Regions from separate parts of the Arthrobacter sp. 2MCAF14 genome, predicted to be linked through region 1. Evidence: riboswitches for the same ligand, from Rfam matches in the RefSeq annotation. Region 1 holds a riboswitch; the other holds the start of a gene.
What was found. A riboswitch is a leader RNA that binds a small molecule or an ion and turns the genes downstream of it on or off. The one in region 1 is predicted to bind cyclic di-AMP.
Positions count from the first base shown of each region.

Region 2: it holds a riboswitch for cyclic di-AMP, as region 1 does, so the genes downstream of both, AB4074_RS06920 (hypothetical protein) here and AB4074_RS13010 (M23 family metallopeptidase) in region 1, are expected to answer to the same signal.

Region 1 is NZ_JBFRHB010000017.1:25,253-36,770, reverse strand. It holds gene AB4074_RS13050 (alpha-mannosidase) at 1-1,581, opposite strand, end outside; gene fdhD (formate dehydrogenase accessory sulfurtransferase FdhD) at 1,746-2,621, opposite strand; gene AB4074_RS13040 (FdhF/YdeP family oxidoreductase) at 2,623-4,959, opposite strand; gene AB4074_RS13035 (molybdopterin molybdotransferase MoeA) at 5,022-6,347, opposite strand; gene AB4074_RS13030 (DUF6457 domain-containing protein) at 6,344-6,631, opposite strand; gene mobA (molybdenum cofactor guanylyltransferase) at 6,663-7,322, opposite strand; gene AB4074_RS13020 (HNH endonuclease) at 7,360-7,860, opposite strand; gene AB4074_RS13015 (NlpC/P60 family protein) at 8,182-8,946, opposite strand; cyclic di-AMP (ydaO/yuaA leader) riboswitch at 8,952-9,118, opposite strand; gene AB4074_RS13010 (M23 family metallopeptidase) at 9,264-10,082, opposite strand; cyclic di-AMP (ydaO/yuaA leader) riboswitch at 10,085-10,292, opposite strand; gene AB4074_RS13005 (metal-dependent transcriptional regulator) at 10,419-11,114, opposite strand; gene serC (phosphoserine transaminase) at 11,363-11,518, shown strand, end outside.
Region 2 is NZ_JBFRHB010000006.1:86,335-97,852, reverse strand. It holds gene AB4074_RS06950 (LysR family transcriptional regulator) at 1-575, shown strand, start outside; gene AB4074_RS06945 (SixA phosphatase family protein) at 658-1,188, opposite strand; gene AB4074_RS06940 (winged helix-turn-helix domain-containing protein) at 1,335-2,204, opposite strand; gene AB4074_RS06935 (hypothetical protein) at 2,870-3,847, opposite strand; gene AB4074_RS06930 (response regulator transcription factor) at 4,011-4,751, shown strand; gene AB4074_RS06925 (ATP-binding protein) at 4,764-6,242, shown strand; cyclic di-AMP (ydaO/yuaA leader) riboswitch at 6,407-6,580, shown strand; gene AB4074_RS06920 (hypothetical protein) at 6,583-7,332, shown strand; gene AB4074_RS06915 (glycosyltransferase) at 7,493-8,860, shown strand; gene AB4074_RS06910 (ArnT family glycosyltransferase) at 8,857-10,920, shown strand; gene AB4074_RS06905 (ArnT family glycosyltransferase) at 10,927-11,518, shown strand, end outside.

The DNA.
Region 1 (11,518 bases):
GTATGTTCCTCTGTGCAGCTCGAGGTACATTTCCCCCACCCAGACCGGGAGATTGCGGTACTCGCCCTCGGCCTGCGTGAAGAACTCCTTTGCGGTTCCCATGCGCACCTTCGGCGAGCCTTCCAGGTCCGCCGTCCGGTGCGCTGCGGCAACCATTTCGCGCGTGGGTCCGCCACCGCCGTCGCCGTAACCGAAGGGAACCAGGGATATGGTTCCGCGGCCGTGCTCCCGGTAGTTGCGCTGGGCATGGGCGAGTTCGCGGCCGTGAAGCTCGGAATTGTAGGTGTCCACGGGCGGGAAGTGGGTGAAAAGCCGCGTGCCGTCGATGCCTTCCCAATTGAAGGTGTGGTGCGGCATCTTATTGACCTGGTTCCAGGAGATCTTCTGGGTCAGGAACCACCGGGAACCAGCGGACTTGACGATCTGCGGGAGGGCCCCTGAATATCCGAAGGAGTCAGGCAGCCAGGCCTCCTGGCAGTCGATGCCGAACTCCTGCAGGAAGAAGCTCTTGCCCTCCACGAATTGCCGGGCCATTGCCTCGCCGCCGGGCATGTTGGTGTCCGATTCCACCCACATGCCGCCGACCGGCACGAACTGCCCTGCTGTGACCTTCTCCCGGATCCGGATGAACAGCTCGGGATAGAACTCATTCATCCACGCCAATTGCTGCGCCGAGGAGCAGGAGAAGACGAAATCGGGGTTCTCGTCCATGAGGGCCACAACGTTGGAGAACGTGCGGGCGCATTTGCGGATGGTTTCACGGACCGGCCATAGCCAGGCCGAGTCGATGTGTGCGTGGCCGGTGGCCAGTAGTTCGTGGGCCGAGGCGTAAGCTGGCCGGCTCAAGACCTCGGCAAGGGCTTCCCTGCCGGCGACTGCTGTCCCGGCGACATCGTCCGGGTCCATGATGTCCAGCATGCGCTCAAAGGCGCGAAGGATCTCATGCCGCCGCGGCAGTTCGAAGGGTAGCTCGTGCATCAGCCCGCTGAGGGTCCAGATGTCTTGGTGGAGCTCCCACACCACCTCGTTGAGTTCGGCTATGGCTATGCGTCCAAGCCGGTAGTGAGGCTCGTCTCCGGAGGTGGACTTGTCCCCGAGCGGGGTTGCCGCGAAGCTCCACCCCTGGCTGAGATCCGGATTGGCCGCGGCTTCCACGTAGAAGTCCACCGAGAGTCCGCCACCCAGAAGCTTCAACGGGACATGCTGGTTGCGCGGAGAGATGGCCTTGATGATGGTGCCGTCCGGCCGCCAGGCGATGCCTTCGCACTGGAATCCGGGGGCGTCGATGCTGAAACCGAGATCGACGACGATCTCCACCGTGGTGCCATCGGCGACTCCCCAGCCCTCCGGGACCTCGCCCCGAAGCCGAAGCCATTTGGTGCTCCAGGCCTTGCCCCACGCAGCGCCGTGTTCCTGGGGTTCAAAGACCTGGCGGAGCGCTTCGGAGACCGGGACCGGCTCTCCCGGGGCATCCCAGCTGCTCAGTTCAAGAGGCAGTGCGCGGCCATAGATGGCGGGAGCTACCCGCTCCCGGACAAAACGTTCGAGCCGCTTCTCGGTGATCCGGCGGTCGTCGTGCAATTGAAGTCCCCTTTGGCGGTGGGCTGGGTTGATTGCTTCCTTACCGTTACGAGCAGCTTAGTTAGCAAGGCCACTGTCCGGAGGAAATAGATTCCATTCGATGGATAAAATCTACGTTGTTCCTGGACAATAGCCAAGTGATTGGCGGCTATCCCTACAAGTCCCTATATGTTGGCCGGAACACCCACCCGGTCACTGCCCGCGTAGACGTTGAGGCTGGTCCCCCGGCTGAAGCCCACCAGGGTCAAACCGGTCTCCTGCGCGAGCTCCACGGCAAGGCTGGACGGTGCGCTGACGGCGGCCAGAACCGGGATTCCTGCGAGCGCGGCCTTCTGGACCAGTTCAAAGGATGCCCTCCCCGAGACCTGCAGGACGGTGCCGCGCAGGGGCAACATTCCTTCGCGCAGCGCCCAGCCCACCACCTTGTCCACGGCGTTGTGCCTGCCGACGTCTTCCCGCAGGCACAGTAGCTCGGCAGCACTGCCGGTGCCGTCGTCGTGGATTCTGAAGAGGCCGGCGGCATGCACTCCCCCGGTCTTGTCGAAGACCGCTTGTGCTTCGCGGAGACGGTCAGGCAGGGAGGCCAGAACCTCGACCGGGACGCTCAGGGCGTCATCCGCTGGGTTGAAGTGGGAGGATTTGCGCACTGCCTCGATGGAGTCGGTGCCGCAGATCCCGCACGAGCTGGAGGTGTAGACGTTGCGGCCGGTCTCGGGAAGGACGACTTCGGGACGCAACTGCGCCTCCACGACGTTGAAGGTCTGAACGCCGTTCTCGTCCTCACCTGCGCAGAAGCGCAGCGAAATGAGCTGGGCCGGGTCCCAGATGACACCTTCGGAGACCAGGAAGCCCGCCACGAGGTCGAAATCGTCGCCAGGAGTCCGCATGGTCACCGAGAAGGACATGTGCCCCAGGCGCACCTCGAGCGGTTCCTCGACGGCCAGGAAGTCCTCGCGGTAGCGGACCGGGTGCTCCAGCGCCTGGGCGGAGCCATCCAGGACAAATTTGTGCACCTTGCGGCGCTGGGTCACCCGTCCCATCTCAGATACCCACCGTCCCGGCAGCTTCCTTGTGTTCGGCAGCTTCACCGTGCTTGACGAACCGCACCGTCATGGCCTTGTAGCCGGGCGTGTTGGATTCGCGGGCAACGAGTTCCCGGTGGACCAGGGCGTTGGCCTCCGGGAAGTACGCGGCTGCGCAACCCTTGGCCGTGGGGTAGGCAACCAGCCGGAACTTGTCCGCCCGGCGTTCCGTTCCACCGAAAGTGGAGATGACGTCCACCATGTCCCTGTCCTCGAAGCCGAGTTCGCTGAGATCGTCCTCGTGGACCAGGATGACCCGGCGGCCTTCGGAAATGCCCCGGTAGCGGTCGTCCAAGCCGTAGAACGTGGTGTTGTACTGGTCGTGGCTGCGGACCGTCTGGAGGATCAGGTGGCCGGCCGGGGCTTCAAGGTACTCCAGCGGGCTCACGGTGAATCGTGCCTTCCCGATGTCCGTGGCGAACGTGCGGGTGTCGCGTGGTGGATTGGGCAGGACGAAGCCGTTCTTGGTCCGCACCCTTGCGTTGAAGTCCTCGAAACCGGGGATCACCCTGGAGATGTGGTCCCGGATGACGTCGTAGTCCTCGGCCATGGCACGCCAATCCACAGGGTGGTTGTCCCCGAGGACCGCCTGTGCCATGCGTGCGACGATGACAGGTTCGCTGAGCAAATGCTCCGAGATCGGAGTCAAGCGGCCTTGGGTGGAGTGGATGACGGACATGGAGTCTTCCACGGAGAGGATCTGCCGTCCGCCCGGGTGTTTGTCGTCCGTGTCCGTTCGGCCCAGGGTAGGCAGGATCAGGGAGGTCTTGCCGTGCACCACGTGGGCACGGTTGGGCTTGGTGGAAATGTGCACCGTCAACCGGGCCCTCTTGAGCCCTTCCTCCAGCGCGACGGTGTCCGAGCCTGCCGCGGCGAAGTTGCCGCCCATGGAAACGAACACGTCCACCTCACCCTTCTCCAAGGCGTGTTGGGTTTCCACGGAGTCGTACCCGTGCGCCCGGGGCGTCGTGAATCCAAACTCTTTGTCCAAGGCTGCCAGGAAGCCCTCGGAAGGCTTCTCCCAGATGCCCATGGTGCGGTCGCCCTGCACGTTGGAGTGGCCGCGGACGGGACAGGCGCCGGCGCCACGCTTGCCGAAGTTTCCCTGCAAGAGCAGCAGGTTGATGATTTCCCGCAAGGTATCCACGGAGTGGGGCTGCTGGGTCAGGCCCAGCGCCCAGCAAATGATGGTGCCCTTCGAAGCGGCCAGCATGCCGGCCACCTTGGTGATTTCAATGCGGCTCAAGCCCGTGGCGCGTTCCGTCTCGACCCAATCCAGCGCCGCCCGGGCCTCGGCGTAGGCCTCGAAGCCGTCGGTCTGCGCCTCGATGAAGGCGCGATCAACCACTGTTCCCGGCTGCCGCTTCTCCTCCTCCAGCAGGAGGTGGCCCAGCGCCTGGAACAAGGCAAGGTCGCCGCCCACCTTGATCTGCAGGAATTCATCGGCGATGTCCGTGCCACCACCCACCACGCCGTTGAGCGACTGGGGATCCTTGAAGTTCAAGAGCCCGGCTTCCGGCAGAGGATTGACGGCGACGACCTTGCCGCCGTTGTTCTTGCAATCACGCAAGGCGGAGAGCATGCGCGGATGGTTCGTGCCCGGGTTCTGGCCCACGACGAGCACCAGTTGCGCTTCGTGGATGTCTTCCAGCGAGACTGTGCCCTTGCCGATCCCGATGGTCGGGTTGAGGGCGCTCCCAGAGGACTCGTGGCACATGTTCGAGCAGTCGGGCAGGTTGTTGGTGCCCAGGCTGCGGGCAAACAGCTGGTACATGAACGCGGTCTCGTTGGCCGTGCGCCCCGAGGTGTAGAAAACACAGCGGTCCGGCGTCGTGGCATTCACGTGCTCGCCGATCAAGGCGAAAGCATCTGTCCAGCTGATCGGCGAATAGTGTGTGTCGCCAGGGCGGATGACGACCGGCTCGGCAATGCGGCCTTGGCTGCCGAGCCAGTATTCGGTCTTGTCCTCAAGTTCGGCCAGGGAGTGCCGTGCCCAGAACTCCGCATCGACCACGCGAGTGGTGCTCTCCTCGGCGATTGCCTTGGCACCGTTTTCGCAGAACTCGGCCGGACTGCGTTTGCCGGTGATGGACTCCGGCCAGGCGCAGCCGGGACAGTCGAAACCGTCCCGTTGGTTGACGCGGAGCATTGACTTGACGGTCCGGCTGACGCCCGCTTGGGCCCAACCGCGTTCCAATGCCACGGTGACTGCCTTGACGCCCGCAGCGGAGCGCTTTGGTGGGTGGATCTGGAGGTCATCTTCGTTGATGTCCTGCTCGGGTGCATGCCTGTTCATGCCCCCATCATTGCAAGGCCTGACTCTCTAATCCACCCGCGTCCATTCGGCAGCGGAAACTCTCAGCCTGTCAGGGCGCTCCAGTCGACCGGCCCGGACGAAACCTTGCGGGCCGGCTTGGCAGGAGTCTTCTTGGCCTTGTCTTCCGAGGACTTCGGCAGGGGAAGCGGCTGGCCCCACGGCAACGGAAAAGCGGGCACTGCCTCGCCCAGTTGCACGCCGTGCGGCGGCACCACCATGACTCCGTCCGCACTGGCGAGGCCGCGCATCATCCCGGGCCCCGCATGCTGGGCCGGCGACGCCAGGCCGTACACGAACCTGAAGGGAAGCAAGCGCGTGCGTCCGGGATCGGCGTCGAGCATAGCACCGCAAGGAACCTCGCCGACCTCGGGCAGCGCCCTGTGCCCCAGCCCCGCGAGAAGCGGTGCACCGATCGTGAAGAGGACCATCATGGCCGCGAGCGGATTGCCGGGGAGACCCAGCACGAAGCGCCCGTCGGGCAGTTCGGCCAGCACGCCAGGATGTCCCGGACGCATCGCAATTCCGTCAATCAGCAAGCGTCCGCCGAGATCCGCAATGGCCCGCCGGAAGTGGTCGGTCCCCGAGCGGCCGGTTCCACCGGTGGTGATGACGACGTCGGCGGGTGGCGCGTCCGGCGACAGCTCGCCTTCTTCAAGGCCCGAGAGCCATTCTTCATAGGAGTCGCCCACCTTGATTTGCTCGCCGCGGATCCCGCCAAGGAGCTCGACGACGGCGCCAAGCTGGGGACCGAAGGTATCCCTCACCCGCCCGGGGACCGGGACACCCGCGGTCACCACTTCGGAACCGGTCAGGAGCATTTTCACGAGGGGCTTGCCCAGCACGTCGAGTTCATCGCGCCCGGCCAAGGCAGCCAGGGCGAGATGGGCCGGGTTCAGCACGACGCCCGATTTGATCAGCAGCTCGCCCGCCGCAGCTTCTTCTCCCGCGTTGCGGATGTGTTGACCGTTGCGCGGTTCGCCCGGCTTCGCGTTCCCGCCGAGCGCGAGCAGCGGCAAGCCATCTTCGTCCGCGGCCAGGACCCCGCTCTCGCTCCGCAGCACGGCCTTGGCCCCCGGCGGGATCAGGCCACCGGTGGCGATAGGACTCGCTTGGTGCGGTGCCAGCCGCTGGCCGGGTTCGGCGAGGATCCATGGGCCGCTGCCGTTGACCGCCCAGCCATCCATCGCAGAGGACGCATAGTGCGGCAAGTCCTGCAGGGCGTGGACATCCGCGGCCAGGGTCCTGCCGATGGCGTCCTTAAGGGCAACGGGTGCGGCGGGAATGGGCGTGGCGCTATCGAAGGCAAGTTGCCGCGCCTCGGCCCACAAGTGGTCGGCATGCGGGACATGCCCGGGGGCTTCCGTCATCCGGCGTCGGTTCCGGGGTTCGTATAGTCCTTCGCGAGCGTGCGTGCCAGGCCCATGGCGGCATCCATCGACGCAGCTTCAGTGGCTTGTCCCGAACCCGCAGCAAGTCCGGCGGCGAAGCCCGCAATGAAGGTGGTCAAGGGAGCCGCCGGCCGGACCACTGAATGGGCTGCAACGCCTGCCAGGGATAGGATCTCGTTGATGTCGATCTCGACGTCTTCCAGCTCATATGCTTGCAGCAGGCTCCTGCACCATTCCTCGAGCGTTTCTTCCTGGCTCTTCACGATCCGCCTCCACTGTCCGGTACAGCTGTTGTCACGGCAGGTCGCCGTCCACTCCAAGCGCCGCGGCATCGTCCCAGGTATCCACGTCATCGGTGGACCCTGTGGGGACAGGCACGGCCAGCAGATCAAGCCTAGCAAGCAGTCGGAAAACCGCGGCGTTGGCCAGGCCGCCTTGTTCTGCCGCAGCCTGCACTTCCCGTTGTAGAGCGGACACCTGGTAGATCCCGAGCAGCGGCTGTTTCCGGCCATCGGCGGAAATGGACATGGCCCCTTCCGTTTCTTCGTGGCCCGCAAGTTCCTGGAGCAGGACCGGAACGGCGGCGGCGGCCAGGGGCATATCGCAGGCAAGGACGAGGACCCAAGGCGCGTGCTCCGGGGACGGGACCACGCCTTCTTGCGCTTCGCGATCTTGCCCTTCGCCGTCTTGAACTTCTCTGTCTTGCCCCAGGGCGAGGAGTCCGGCTGCGATCGCCGCTGCTGGTCCGGCGTAGGGCGGGTCCTCCCGTGCGGTCAATGTGCCGTCCGGCAAAGTGCCGGGATCCGGCCCGACGACGACGACCCTCCCGGCGCCGCGCGAAGCCGCGACGGCACGCTGAAGGAGGGTGGCGCCGTCGTACTTCAACTGGGCTTTGGGCACGCCGCCGAGGCGGGAGGACTTGCCACCCGCCAATATCACCGCATCAAAGTCCACCCGCCCAGATTACCCGGGAAGCAGGCTCAATTTCCGGTTAGGCCGCCGATTCGGGCAGGAGGAAGGGATCCCATGCCGGCGCAGGTTTCTCAAGCTCCTTGATCTGCCAGATAGTCCCGGTGGGCGCCGCCGGAGTGAACCTCAGTTTCCAGCCCATCTCGGCTGGGGTGTGGTCACTCTTGGCGTTGTTGCAGCGCAAGCACGCTGCCACCAGGTTTTCCCAGGAATCCGCGCCGCCCCTGGATTTGGGGTGGACGTGGTCAATGGTGTGCGCTGCTTTCCCGCAATAGGCGCAACGGTGACCGTCGCGGCGCAAGACGCCGCGGCGTGTAACCGCCGTCATGGTGTTGTACCTCGGCCGGATGTAGCGATTGAGCAGAATCACGGAGGGACGTCCGAGAATCTCCTGTGGCCCGACGACAGGCTCGTCGCCTTCGGCCACTACGCTCGCTTTTCCGGTGAGCACAAGGACCAGCGCCCGGCGGAAGGTCACTACCGCCAGCGGTTCATATCCAGCATTCAGAACGAGTGTGCGCATGCACGTACCTCTTCACGGCCGCACCCGTCAGGGGCGCGAGGGCCGGCTGCCCTCTGCATGTACGGGCTGTGGATCGACAACCTAAGAGTAAACACCCGGAGGCCAGATCAACGAATCCTTGCGGGAGTTCCAGCGCAGTGTCGGTCAAAGTTCATGTGCCGGACACGTAGCCGGAACCTTTCCTAGCACCGAAGGGCTGCTCCTCGAATCGTCCCTTTGAGACTGCCTGGAGCAGTGATTTAGCGCATGCTGGTTAAAACAGAACATCCCCGCCGGCTGACCAGCGGGGATGTTCCAGTGAAGCTATGTAGCCGGAGCTATTTAGCCACCAACGCGGATGAAGACCGGGCCGGAGCCAACGTTGACGCTGTAAAGGGCGGTGGTGCCACCGTTCCAGCCGCCGTGGACTGCCATGCCGTTGCCGACGTAAACGGCGATGTGGGCCATGCCCATGCCACCGTTCTGGTAGTAGACCAAGTCTCCCGGCTGCGCTTCAGCAGCGCTGACCGTACGGCCAAGGGAGAGGTAGTCTGCCGGCCAGCCGTGGAAGTTGATCCCAACAGCGGCCAGGGAGTTCGAAGCCAGGGCGGTGCAGTCCTGGGCAACGCCAAGCTGAGCGTAAGCTGCGGCAGCAATCGCTGCGCCCTTGCCGCTGGCAACCTTCGTGGCGGGTGAAACAGCAGCGGTGACAGAGAGCGTCGAGGCGCCGGTAGCGGCACCCGTCGCAGCCTGCGTGGCCGGAGCAGCTTCCTGCGTGGCAACCGGAGCTGCGACAACCGGAGCAGCTTCGGTGGAGACCGCCGGGCGCTCGTACTTGATGGCGACGGAGGAGTCGGCCGAAATGCTGGCTTGGGCGATGGACTGGACTTCCAGGGCGGAGGTCGAAGTGGACTCGCGGGGGACGTTGGTTTCTGCAGCGTTGGCTGCGATACCGCTAGTAAGCACCAGACCGGAAGCAGCTGCGATAACCGCTGCCTGACGGCCTACGCCACCGGCGTTGCTGCCGACAGTCTTAGCGATAACGGCAAGCGAGTTGGTCTTGGTGACCGCGGCACGGTGGCGCGCAACAGTAGAGCGTGAAGACACGTTAAGAGGCCTCTCCCTATGCCCGCGAGGTAAGCTGTCGGATTCGGATGGGAGTCATCCGGCCACACTTCTCCCTCTCGGAAGTTGTGCGACTTAACCCCAAGGCCATCCGTGAAGATGACCAAAAGTGGGTCCCCCGCCTCTGCCAGACGATGTTTTGCGAACGGAACCTCGAGCAGTGGCAGAGCTAGGCAATCCACTCGAGTGCATCAACTCTCTAAAAGTTGATGCGTCTTAGACGGTACATGAGTTTTGGCTGAATGTCACATTCAGATCACGGAGCGTGACAAGCATGCGAGAGGCTTCCATCGGATTGGCTACAGCCAGCCCAAGGGGTCAACGACGTCGCCGTTGACCATGACTTCAAAGTGGAGGTGGCAGCCCGTGGAGGCGCCCGTGGTGCCGCTCAAAGCAATGACATCGCCGCGGCTGACCGTTTGGCCCACCTGGACGTTGAACGACGACAAATGGTTGTACGTGGTTTCCAGGCCGTTGCCGTGGTCCACCACAATGCGGTTTCCGCCGCCATACGGATGCCAGCCAGCGAAAGTGACCTTACCGGCCGCGGCAGCATGGACCTGGGTGCCGCACTGGGCCACGAAGTCCTGACCTCGGTGAAACTCTCCCAAGCCGCCCGTGATGGGATTCACGCGGTAGCCGAAAGGCGAGGCCGTTGTCAGGGTGTCCAGCGGCGCCCCCAGGGTGCCCTTGGAGGACGACGTCTTGATGCTACCGACGGACTGCGCACTCAAGAGCTGCTTAAGCTTGGTGTCCGGATCTGCAGTGGTGGAAACCGCAGCACGGCTGAAGTCGATCGTGGCGCTCGCCGCGGCCGGAATCTCAGGCTGGCTGCCCACTGCCAAGGCGGTTTGGTTTGACTCGGGCGTGGCCGTCATAGCGCCGGCGCCCGGCAAGGCGACCGTCAGGATGAGGCCCGTAGCGGCAAGGGCCACTCCGGCCTTCTGTCCTGCTCCGCTTGCGGCGGCGAACTCGGCCATCTGCCGCAAGGGACCCTTGCGGCGGCGAAGTTCGCGATGGGGATCGCGGGGCCGGTCGTGCTCGACGGCGGTTGTGCTCCGCAGCACAGCAGTAGGACCGGACGCGCGCCTGCGGCCCCTGGTGTTCTGCGTGGTCAAGGTTTTCCTCTCTGGCAAGCCTGCGAAGTTAGCTGTCGGATTCGGGCCAGAGAGATCGTGGACCCGGTCCGCGCGAAGGGCACGAAACGCAAGGTACCCGGAGGGGCCTTGCGCCGTTTGCACTTCCGCTACGGACTTCACCCCAAGGCCGTCTTTCGACAGCCGATGGTGGTTCCTCCGTTTCTGCCAGTGAATGGACTAATCCACCTGATCCGCTGGCAGAACTCGGCTTCGGATCAGGTAACGCTTTGGTATCGGCGCCAGTATTTAACTATAGGGGATTAAGCCCCCGCGGTAATAATTTCGTTATCTTTGCCGACCGCATCGGCGGGCCGGCTAGGCGACCGTGACAAACACGTGCGACGCAACCTCGGGCGGCAGCTCCAGCGCGCCGTCGATATTGGGCACGCGAACGGAGATGTACTCCCCCACACGTTCCAGGGAAACCCTGGCGCCGGGGCGGATTCCGCCCTCGTCCAGCTGCACCAGAAGTTCAGGCTCCACCTGGATCGGTTCAGCCAGCCGGCTGACGGTGACCCTGTTTTCAGGTGAGTATTCGTTCATCGCTTCAAGAAGGTTGACCACGCCATCCGTAAAGGCGTGGGAGGCGACTCCACCCAGCGCTTCGAGTCCGGGAATGGGGTTGCCATAGGGCGATTCCGTGGGGTGGTCCAGCAGTTCATAGAGCCGCCGTTCCACGCGCTCACTCATGACATGCTCCCAGCGGCACGCTTCATCGTGGACGTAGGCCCAGTCCAGTCCAATCACATCTGCCAGGAGCCGTTCGGCGAGCCGGTGCTTGCGCATGACCTCGGTGGCGCGTTTCCGGCCCGTTTCAGTCAGCTCAAGGTGCCGGTCATTGGACACAATCACCAGGCCGTCGCGCTCCATCCGCCCGATCGTCTGGGAAACGGTGGGGCCGGAGTGCCGCAAGCGCTCGGCGATGCGTGCGCGAAGAGCCACGATGTTCTCTTCTTCAAGCTCCAAAATGGTCCGAAGATACATCTCAGTGGTATCGATCAGATCCGTCATCCAGCTCAGCTCCTCGAGCGCAGTATCTTGCGTATTTTCGCCAGCTCCAAGCTTAGCTTATTTGGAATTACTCCGGATAATTCCGGCGCTTGTCCAGCGCCAGCCGAACAAGTGCTTTCCACGTGGCGGACTATGACAGCTTCGGTTCTGCCCCCGCCTGCGGCGTCAGGCAGAATTGGGGAGTCGAAGGGGCAGCTTGCCACCTGCCACGACCCATCTAGGCCGCTACTTCACCATTGGAGCATCCCGTGAGCGACAACAGCATCACTATCCCCGCCGATTTGCTGCCCAAGGACGGCCGCTTCGGCGCCGGGCCCTCCAAGGTCCGCCCGGAGCAGATCGAGGCGCTCTCCGCCGCCTCGACAACGATCCTCGGCACCTCCCACCGCCAGGCACCGGTCAAG
Region 2 (11,518 bases), on a different contig from region 1:
GCTCCGGGCTTGGCGGCTCCGGGCTTGAAATCCGGGTGGTGGCCGAGGACCCGCGCGAGGCCGTCCAAAGGGTCGCAACCGGTGAAGCCGATCTCGGCGTCGTGCACAACTGGCACTCGGTGCCCTTGGTGATTCCGGAGAACATGGTCCACGAGGACCTCTGCCTCGACACCGCCGACGTCCTGCTGAACTCAGCGCACCCGCTGGCCGGGCGGACCGCCGTCGAGCCCTCCGACCTGGTGGATGAACGCTGGATCAGCACGCCGGCCGGCGCCATCTGCAATGAGGCGTTGCTGGCGATCCTCGCAGGCCTGGGGCGGGTGCCGGACATCCGCATCTACGACCCCGACTTTTCCACGCACATCGCAATGGTCCAGCAGGGTGTTGCGGTGGCGCTCGTGCCCCGGCTCGGCAGGCCCGAGCTCCCCACCGGAGTGGTCGCGGTTCCCGTGGTCAATCCGATGCAGCAACGCCAGGTGGGAATCGTGTACCGGAAGACCATGACGGCAAGCCCCAGCATCCGCCACGTCGTGCGCCTGCTTCAGGACGTGGCGGCTGGCCTCGAGGTGGGCTAGCTCGGACTATCCGCGCGAACTGGCAGCAGATGCCCTCTGGCGGCGCGGCAATGGGCATTAGCTGCCAGTTCGCGCGACGGGGCTATTTCTTCGGGCGGGGCACTGCGAAGTGGGTCAGCCGTGCATCCTGGCCATCGAGTTCAGCCCACGGCTTTTCGAGTTCCATCACGGTCATGGCGCTCGTGGGGTAACGCGTTGCGGCATCCATGTAGGCGTCATGGTCCGAGTCGCGGGACGCCAAGTGCATCGCGAGGTCCTGCACGCCGGGCATGTGGGAGAAGATCATGAGCGTGGTGACGGTTTCCGGCACATGGTTGATGACGGTCAACATGCGCTGTGCGGAGGCGGCGTATAGTCCGTCCTCGAGTTTCGGCGTCGGGGCCTTGTCCCCAAGCTCGCTGCACACCCAAGTACAGGTCTGCCGGGTCCGCAGCGAGGACGAACACAGGATGAAGTCCGGAATCACATGGTGTTTGAGGAGCCATTTTCCGGCAAGGGGAGCCTCCCGGTGGCCACGCTCGGCAAGGGGGCGCTCATGGTCCGGCACCCCGAGAGGCCAGTCCGACTTCGCATGCCGCATGATCACCAGCCGCTTAATGTGATGCTCGCTCATCCCCCCACCCTACTATCCCAACTAGCTCGCATTTATTGTCGTTTTGACGCCTGTAAACGACAACAAATGCGAGTCAGTCGGGTGGGCCGCGCAAGCAAAAGCGCCCGCCACCTTTGCAGGGGGCGGGCGCCTCGAGCGGGTTGAGACTAGATCGAGTATTCCGGAGCGGCCCAGACGATGACCTCGGGGTGCTCATAGAAGCGGTAGCCCTGGCCGCGCACCGTGCGGACCGTGTTTGCGAGGCGCCCGAGCTTGGAGCGGAGGCGCCGGATGTGGACGTCGATGGTGCGCTCGTTGGGGACCTCTTCGGCGTTGCGCCAGAGGCCCTCGAGAAGTTCATCGCGGCCCACGGTGCGGGTGCCGTTCTCGACGAGGTAGTTGAGGAGCTCGAATTCCTTGAACGTGAGGTTCAGCGATTCGCCGTCGAGGTGCACTTCACGACGGGCGAGGTCGATCAAGACGCCGGACGGGCGGGCTTCCTGGGCAGGCTGCGGGCGGAGCGCCTCAGCGCGCTGGCGGTTGCCAACGGTCGGGTCACCGAAAGTCGAGCGGACGACGTCGAGCGCGGAACCTGGCGCACTGGCCGGGGCAACCGCGACGGCGGCATAGCTCTCGGCACCGGAAACGAGGGACTGCGCGTAGGCCCGGATTTCCTGGGCAAGCTTGGCGATGGACGTTCCCGCGGCCGCGGCGGTGTCTTCGTCGATGCCCATGTAGAGCACGAACCCGCGGGCCACATTGTCATTTGCAACGGGGCGGAGGGAACGGTCCGCTGGCGCCAGGACGGGCGTGGGTGCAGTCATCGGCGAGGCCTCGTTGGCGGGAACAGCGCGGAGCTGGCCGTAGGAGTTGGGGTTATAGCCCTGGGGGACGTAACCGGGCGCCTGGCTGCCACCCTGCGGTGCGGGCTGGGCGTAGGCCGGGCGGTTGCCGAAGCCGGGACGCAGGCCGGCGTTCGACGCGGCCTTATTGGCGTTACGGACGGAGATGTGGACGTATCCGGATGCAACTGACATGGATTGCTTACCTCAAAGTGAATAGCCGTCATCGCGGCTTCGAATGCTGGTCTGGTCCCCGCAATGAGATGGGGAGGGGCGCCCGACGCTGGGCAGGGGGCGAATGCCTGAAACCTCTTGGGGTCTGAAGTTAGGCATGCATTCGACAACAGCTCATCGAAAAACCAGCGGGTGCGCTGGGCTCGATCGCTGCGGCTGCAGATGCTGTTGAGTTCTTGTTCACATTTGAAGTGTGCAACGTAACAAAGGGAACTTGCAAGTAACAAAGGGCGGAAGCGTCCACATTTTGAGACGAATCGGACTATTGTGCCGCACATCACAATTCACACATGTCCAAATGTGACTCGTTCTCGTTCGTCATACTGGCTGTTGCTCACGAAATATTCGAATAAAATTTGATGGAAAGATCATTCTTTGAATCTTAAGTCACGTCATGCGCTTGCCTTTGAATCTCGAGATATGAAACAACCCTTGTCCAATCGTGGGTTTGCGTCCTGTGAAAATTCTTTGGCAAATCCTCTGCTAGGTCCCTTGCAATCGCCCCGGCGGACGCGCCGTCGTGACCTTCTTTGAATTCGGAAAGCGCTTGCGACACGGCGAGTTGCGTCATTCTGAGGCCAAAGCGGGGCAAAGAAGGTCACGACGGAGCCAAGCAGCACCCGTCGCTAGTTGGTGGTGCCGGTTCCTTGGGTACTTGAGGTGGTGGCAGTGACGATCTGGATGGACTGGGCCGTGTACTTGTCGGATTCCTTGAGCGCAGTGACCCTCACGCTGGATCCGGATTTCACATCGGCGAGGGTCAAGGTGGAGCCGGTGGTTCCGCTTCCGCGTTGCCGGACGCCTTCCGCTACCACGACGTCCGTTCCAAGCGAATAAGTGCGGGTGAATCCGTCGTCGCTCTTGACGGTCATGGAGCTCGCCGAGATGTCAGTGACCGTACCCAGCTGGCCTGCCATGGTGACGTAGCTGCCGTTTTGGAGGACCACATACTCGGAGTGGACCGCAGCGTTCAGGCCGCCCATGCCCACGCCGAGCCCGCCCGGGCCCGCGTTCGTCCCACCCGGGCCGCCGAATCCGCCCTGGCCGTTCTGCCCGGCCCCCGGTCCCTGCGCGTTGGTGGTATCTGCTGCCGCGGTCCCGTTTCCGGCGGCGTAAGCACCGGCCCCTGCCGCCGCGGCGACCACGACCGCGACGCCGCCAACAATGAGCCCCTTCTTCAGGCTCCAATTCTTGAAAAACGAAGGCCGGGGCTGTGCGGAGTTGTATTGCTGCGGAGCACCCCACCCGGCGGCAGGCTGCCCAGGCTGCTGGTGCACCGGCGGCTGCGGAGCACCCCACCCGGCGGCAGGCTGCCCAGGCTGCTGGTGCACCGGCGGCTGCGGAGCACCCCACCCGGCGGCAGGCTGCCCAGGCTGCTGGTTCACCGGCGGCTGCGGAGCACCCCACCCCGCGGCAGGCTGCCCAGCACCAGGCTGCGCAGAATCATCAAGGGGGCGGATCACCGGCTGCGGGTGCCCGTTCTCCGGCTCGGAACCAGGTACGGAGGGGTTGTTTTGCTGATCCATGGTGTTCTCCATCGAAATCGAGGCTGTTTGGTCGTGCTTGTTCTTGTCCCAAACAGCGTCAGCCGCTTTGCTGTGCATTGGCTGTGTCGAACTGCAGGCTTGCCTGTGACCTGCCGCTCGGTATGGTGTCGGATTCTGCTGGAACCGGAACAACCTCCCGACAGGTGGCTAGGCTGGGACTCACAGGGTGCTCACAGCAACGGCAAAGCACTGGCAAACCGGCAGATTGGAGAGTTGTCCCATGGCATCCTCGCACTCCATGACCAATAACCTTCCGCAGCTCAGCCACCCGGACGGTTCTCCTATCCGCGCCCTTGTGGTGGACGACGAACCCAGCCTCGCCGAGCTCATGAGTATGGGGCTGCGCATGGCGGGTTGGTCGGTGGCCGTGGCCGGCGACGGTCCGGCTGCGGTAAAGCTCGCCAAGGACTTCCGTCCGGATGTCCTCGTGCTGGACGTGATGCTTCCAGGGTTCGACGGCGTAGAGCTGCTGGGGAGGATCCGCGCCTTTGCGCCTGAGGTGCCTGCGCTCTTCCTCACCGCCAAGGATGACGTGCAGGACCGCATCGTCGGGTTGGCCGCCGGCGGCGACGACTATGTCACCAAGCCGTTCAGCATGGAGGAAGTCCTGCTGCGCCTGCACCGCTTGGTCCAACGCTCAGGCGTGGCCGCGATGGACACGGCCGAACTGGTTGTAGGTGACTTGACCCTGAACGTAGACACACGAGAAGTTACCCGCGGCGGCGAAGACATTCCGCTCACGGCGACCCAGTTCGAGCTCCTCCGCTACCTCATGGAGAATCCCAAGCGCGTGGTCAGCAAGGCCCAGATCCTTGACCGCGTGTGGGACTACGATTTCGGCGGGCAAGCCAACATTGTGGAGCTTTACATCTCATACCTGCGCAAGAAGATCGAGGCCAACCACCCGCCCATGATCCACACGGTGCGCGGAGCAGGCTACGTCATCAAACCCGCCGAATAGCCGGGGCTCCGAATGTCCGCACTCTCGGGTATCCCCCGCCAGACCGACCACAGCTGGTTCAATCCTTCAACCTGGCACTTGCGCACGCGCTTGATCCTTCTCTCCATGGCACTCCTCGTGGCCATCTGCGGTGCCGTCGGTGTGGTCAGCTACGCCTCCATGGATGTGTTCCTCACGAAACAGCTGGACCAGCAATTGGCGCAGGCCTCCCATGGCCGCCCGCCGCAAGGCAACCCTGGCGGCCGTCCGGACCCCTTGGACCCCCGGGGCCAGAGCATCGGCACCCTGAATGCGCGTATTCTCGCAGGTCAGGTGAGCACCGATGCTGGATTCCTGTCCTCCGATGCCACCCGTGCGCCGTTGTCGCCCAGCGACGCTCGAATCCTGTCGGCGCTCCCCTCCGATGGCCGCCCGGTTGATCGCACCCTGTCCAATGGCGGCTACCGGCTGGTGGCCACCGAAACTCCCTACGGCGATGTTGTCATCACGGGGCTGCCGCTCGCCTCGAAAGAGGACACCGAGGCCTCGCTCGTCTGGACCATGGTGCTGGTTTCCTTGGGCGGACTGGTCCTGATCGGGCTGGCCGGAACCGTACTGATCCGCCGCACCATGCGCCCCTTGGAGCAGCTCTCCGACGTCGCCACGAAGGTGTCGAAGCTTCCGCTCGACGCCGGTGAGGTGGCACTCGCTGTGCGCGTTCCGGCGTCGGCGGCCCACCCGAGCACGGAAGTGGGAAGCGTCGGCCATGCTTTGAACTTGATGTTGGACAACGTGTCCAGCGCCCTAGAGGCGCGCCAGCAAAGCGAAACAAAGGTGCGCCAGTTCGTGGCCGACGCGTCCCACGAGCTGCGCACTCCGCTGACCGCCATCCGCGGCTACACCGAGCTCTTGCGCATGACAGAGACGTTCACCGAGGACGGGCGCAAGTCGCTGGGCCGGGTGCAGAGCCAGTCGGAACGCATGACCACCCTCGTGGAGGACCTCCTCTTGTTGGCCCGGCTGGACGAAGGGAAGGCCCCAGAGTTCACCGATGTGGATCTCACGCAGTTGGTGATCGAAACCGTCAGCGACGAGAAAGTCATGGCCCCAGGTCACATCTGGCAGCTCAAGCTCCCGGACGAGCCCCTCACGGTCCGCGGCGACACCACTCAACTCCACCAGGTTTTGGCGAATCTGCTCTCCAACGCCCGCAAGCACACGGAGGCGGGAACCACCGTGGTCACCGGCGTCATGCGGTCCGCCGACGGCAGCGCCGTGGTGACCGTGACTGACAACGGGCCGGGCATCCCGCCTGAATTCCAGGGCAGGATCTTCTCGCGCTTCGCCCGTGCCGACGCCGCCCGCTCCGGTTCCGAGGGCACGTCCGGGCTCGGCTTGTCGATCGTGGAATCCATTGTCCAGGCGCATGGCGGCACGGTCGAAGTGGCCTCGCGGCCCGGACGGACGGAGTTCGCGGTGCGGCTTCCGGCGCTCAGGACCGCCACGGCCTGAAAGGCCGCCCTGGAGGGCACGACGCCGGTGCGCGGCGAGCGCAAGTCGACGCACCGACGTCGTGACCTCCGTTACCTAAATGTGACTTAAGTAAGATCCTCCTGTACCGTCGAATGGGTGCGCTGGATCATTCCGGCCACCGCCGGGTAGGCGCCGAGCTCTGCCACTTCCCGGTGCCCATCAGTCCAGGCAGAGACGGGGGACCCAGGTCTCCGGGCAAGCGCTCATGTTGAGCCAGCCCTAGGGGTGAAGCCGTACCGCCACGTTCCGTTGTGGCCACGGCCGGATGACCTCATCCGAATCCGACAGCTAACTCCGCAGGCGTCGAGAGGCAATCACCATGTCTGATTCAAGGAATCAGTCGCGCCCTGTTGCGCGCCACCGCGGCGAACCTGCCCGGAATAACAAGTCACGCTCCACTTTGAGGCGAGCCGCGTCGAACCTCGGCACCGGCCAGCGCATGGCAGTTGTTGCCAGCGTCGTTGCCGTGTTCCTCGGTGCAGGTGCCGCCACCCAGGCCGCCGGTCAAGCCATCAATGCCCAGGACATGAGCCGCACGTCCGAATCCCGCACGGCAGACCACTCAGCCACGCCGTCGGCCACCGCCACGCCGTCGGCGAGCGCGAGCCCCAAGCCCAGCGCCACGCCGACGCCGAGCCAAGCATCCGCCCCCGGTCCGGCCGCCGTCGCGGCCCAGGCTGCCGCACCGGCCACGCCCGTGGCACCCCCTGCCCCCGTTGCACCCCCCGCTCCGGCGGCTCCGGCCGCTCCCGTCGCCGTCGATGATCCCTCCGGCGCCCAGTCCTATGCCGCAAGCATCCTTCCCTCCTACGGTTGGGGACAGGGCGAGATGTCAGCCCTGATCACCTTGTGGAACAAGGAATCGGATTGGCGCACCACTGCCACCAACTCCTCCAGTGGCGCTTACGGCATTGGGCAGTCGCTGCCGGCCGAAAAGATGGCATCCGAAGGCGCCGACTGGCAGACCAACTACCAGACGCAGATCCGCTGGGGCCTGAACTACATCAAGGAACGCTACGGATCGCCGTCCGCGGCATGGTCCTTCCACTTGGCCCATAACTGGTACTAAACCAAGAGCCACGCGCAAAATACATCGAGGTCCGTCCCTTCAGGGGCGGACCTTTGCGTTTTTTGGCCAGGCATGTGATTTGCCACGCCGGTGGTACATCCACAGCCACGTCACAGGTTCCGCCTAAAGCCTTCATATTCTGCGACGGCACTGTGGATACATGACGCTCATCGAATCCACCTCCGGAACCCTGAAGGACCCCGCGGTGGTGCCGCCGGGCCTTCCCATCCAGGCTAAGACCCCCGTCCAGCGCAGCGGACGGCGTGCCCCTGTGGACACCCACACCGCCATCCCCATCCTCGATGTCACGATCCCCGTCTTCAACGAGGAACGCGACCTCGAAGAGTGCCTGCGCAGGCTTCACGGCCATTTGCGCGAATCCTTCCCTCATGGCTTCCGCATCACCGTGGCGGACAACGCGAGCACGGACAGCACCTTGAAGATCGCGGAGCGCGTGGCCAGGGAACTGCCTGAGCTCGCGGTTGTCCATCTTGAGGAGAAAGGACGCGGCAACGCCCTTCGCAAGGTGTGGCTCGCATCGCCGTCGCCGGTTCTGGCGTACATGGACGTGGATCTTTCCACGGACCTCGCCGCACTGGCGCCCCTTTTGGCGCCGCTCATCTCCGGCCATTCGGACCTCGCGATTGGCACACGTCTCACACGCAACTCGCGGGTTGTCCGCGGCCCCAAGCGCGAGTTCATTTCGCGCAGCTACAACCTGATGCTGCACTCGTTCATGGGCGCCCGCTTCAGCGATGCCCAGTGCGGCTTCAAAGCGATCCGGGCAGACGTCGCACAGCAGATCCTCCCCCACACCATGGACAACTCGTGGTTCTTCGACACTGAGCTCCTGGTCCTCGCCGAACGCTGCGGCCTCCGGGTCCACGAAGTTCCCGTTGACTGGATCGACGATCCCAATTCCAGCGTCGACGTGGTACGCACCGCCCTGGCCGACATCCGCGGCATGGTCCGGCTCACCCGGGATCTCGTCTCGGGCCGCATCCCCATTCCGGAATTGCGCGCAGCGCTTGCACGCGGGCCGCTCCCGGCGTCGTCCCGCACCGCCGAGCAGAACCCGCGCAGCAGCCTTTTCGGGCAACTGGTTCGGTTCGCCGCGATCGGCGCTGCGTCCACCCTCGCCTATGTGCTCATCTTCCTGTTCTGCCGCGGCTTCATGGACCTGCAGCTGGCCAACTTCCTGGCGCTGCTCGTCACGGCCATCGCCAACACCGGCGCCAACCGGCGCTTCACCTTCGGCATCCAGGGCGGCAATCCCGTTCGGCACCACTTCGAGGGGTTGATCGTGTTCGGGATCGGCCTCGCACTCACCTCCGGGGCACTCGCCTTGGTGCACAGCACGACGACGCCGGACCGCTGGGGCGAGCTCCTCACCGTAGTCGCAGCGAACCTCGCCGCCACTGCGGTCCGCTTCCTGTTGTTCCGACTTTGGGTCTTCCGGCAGCCTGCTGCGCAGGCGACTGCACCCACCACACAAGCCAAACCGCGCACAGAAACGGCAGCATCATGACCTCCACGATCACTCCTGCAAGCACGGGATCCGCCGCCGGAAGTGCTGGCGCCGAGCTTCCTGCCACCGTCGGGACCGCCCAGGCAGCGCAGGGCCGTCACTCGACCGGCCCCGCAACCCCCGATGCCACGCCCCGCTGGACGCGATACGCCTTTGGCCGGCAGCCCCGCTGGGTGCGGCCATCCGCCGCCGGGCTCCTCGTAGCCACCGCCTTCCTGTATCTCTGGAACCTCGCGGCCACCGGCTACGGAAACTCCTTCTACGCCGCGGCCATCCAGGCCGGCACCAAGGACTGGACCGCGTTTCTGTTCGGTTCCCTCGACGCCGGCAATGCCATCACCGTCGACAAGCCGCCGGCTTCCTTGTGGATCCCTGCTTTGGCAGGCCGGATCTTCGGCTTCTCACCCCTGAGCATGCTGGTTCCCGAGGCGCTGATGGGCGTCGCCGCCGTCGGTTTCCTCTATTTGACGGTCAAGCGGGTCTCCGGACCAGGCGCTGGCTTGTTGGCCGGCGGCGCTTTGGCACTGACCCCGGTGGCGGCCCTCATGTTCCGCTTCAACAATCCCGACGCCATGCTGACCCTGTGCCTGGTACTCGCGGCCTACTTCACTACCCGTGCCATCGAACGGGCAGGCTGGAAGTGGCTCGCCGCAGCCGGCGCCGTGGTGGGCCTCGCGTTCCTGAGCAAAATGCTGCAGGGTTTCCTGATCGTTCCAGGACTGGGACTTGCGTACCTCTGGGCCGCACCCACCCCGTTGCGGCGGAGGCTGCTGCACCTGCTCGGCGCATTGGCCGGTATCGCAGTAGTGGCCGGCAGTTATGTCGCGGTCTTCCAGCTGACCCCGGCTTCGGCCCGGCCTTACATGGCAGGTTCGCAAACCAACAGTTTCCTTGAGCTGACGTTTGGCTACAACGGGCTGTCCCGCATCACTGGCTCGGGCGAAGGGACGCCCGGCGGAGGCGGGGCACCTGCCGGGGGCGGCCTCGGCGGGTTCGGCGGCGGCGGCGGTGGCGGCAACAGCGGTTTCGGTGGAGCTGCCGGGATCGCCCGCATGTTTGGCACGAGCTTTGGCGCCGAGGTCTCCTGGCTTCTCCCTGCTGCACTGATTCTGCTGGCAGCCGGCCTGTGGTTCACCCGCCGGGAAGCGCGATCCTCCCGCACCCGTGCCGCGCTCATCCTGTGGGGCGGCTGGCTTCTGGTCACAGCCGGCGTCTTCAGCTTCATGAGCGGCATCGTCCACCCCTACTACGCGGTAGCTCTCGCACCGGCAATCGCAGCCTTGGCAGGCATTGGCAGCGTCGAGTTGTGGCGTGGCCGCGGATATTGGCCCGCCAGGATCGTCCTGGCCGTGGTAATCCTCGGCAGTTCGGCCTGGTCCGCGGTTCTCCTGGGCCGCGACGCGTCATGGCTTCCGTGGTTGCGCATCGTGATCGTCGTCCTGGGTGTCGTGGCGGCCGCAGCAATCCTGCTTCGCCTCGACTCACTGCGGCCGGCGGGGCGGTTCCGGAACGCAGCGGCTGCGGCCGTCGTCGTCGTTTCCCTTCTGGCCGGCGGCCTCGGAACAGCGGCGTGGACGCTCGCGACGGCGGCTACCGCGCACTCCGGTTCCATCCCGACGTCGGGACCCAGCGGTTCCGCGATGGGCGGCTTCGGAAACCGTGCTGGAGGGTTCGGCGCAGCCGGTGGCGCGGGTCAGGCGGGAGGGCCTGGTTCCGAGGGAACGGCCGACGCCGGACTGACCGCCCTGCTGACATCCACCACCACGAAGTGGTCGGCGATCGTCTCCGGTGCCACCCAAGCCGCGAGCCTTGAGCTCGCCACCAACACCAACGTGATCGCACTCGGTGGCTGGAACGGCGGCGATCCATACCCCACCCTGGCACAATTCCAGGACATGGTGGCCAAGGGACAGATCGGTTACTACATCGCAGGAGGCGGTATGGGTGGCGGTGGTGGATTCGGAGGCCAGGGCGGCAATTCCGAGGTAGCCTCCTGGGTACAGGCCAACTTCCAAGCGCAGACGGTGGGCAGCTCCACCGTCTACAAGCTGACAAAGTAGATTCCGATGACCACTTCCTATTCCACAGACACGGACTCCAAGGCAGGGCAGTCGTCTCCGCCGTCGCGGTTGGTGGATCCTGCGGAAACGGCCGCTCCCCGGGGAGGGGGTGGCCGCGCCCGGCCGTGCTTGACCCGAAAGTCCCGCCCCAACCATGGCCCGCATGCCCTGCGTCACCGCGTGGAGCTCGGCATTGTCCTCCTTGCAACTGCGGTCCTGTATCTCTGGAACCTCGGCGCTTCCGGCTGGGCCAACCCGTTCTATTCCGCCGCGGCCCAGGCCGGCTCGCAGAATTGGGCCGCGTGGTTCTTCGGATCCTCCGACGCGGCCAACTCCATCACGGTGGACAAGCCTCCTGCGTCGCTCTGGATCATGGGCCTCTCGGTACGGATCTTCGGGCTGAGCTCCTGGAGCATCCTGGTTCCCGAGGCACTCATGGGCGTTGCGACAGCATGGTTGCTTTATCTGGCGGTCCGACGGGCCGCGGCCCCCGCCACCGGCGATCCACGGCTCGCCCACCGGGCCGGGCTGCTGGCCGCCGTCGTCATGGCCATCGCGCCGGTTGCCACCCTCATGTTCAGGTTCAACAACCCGGACG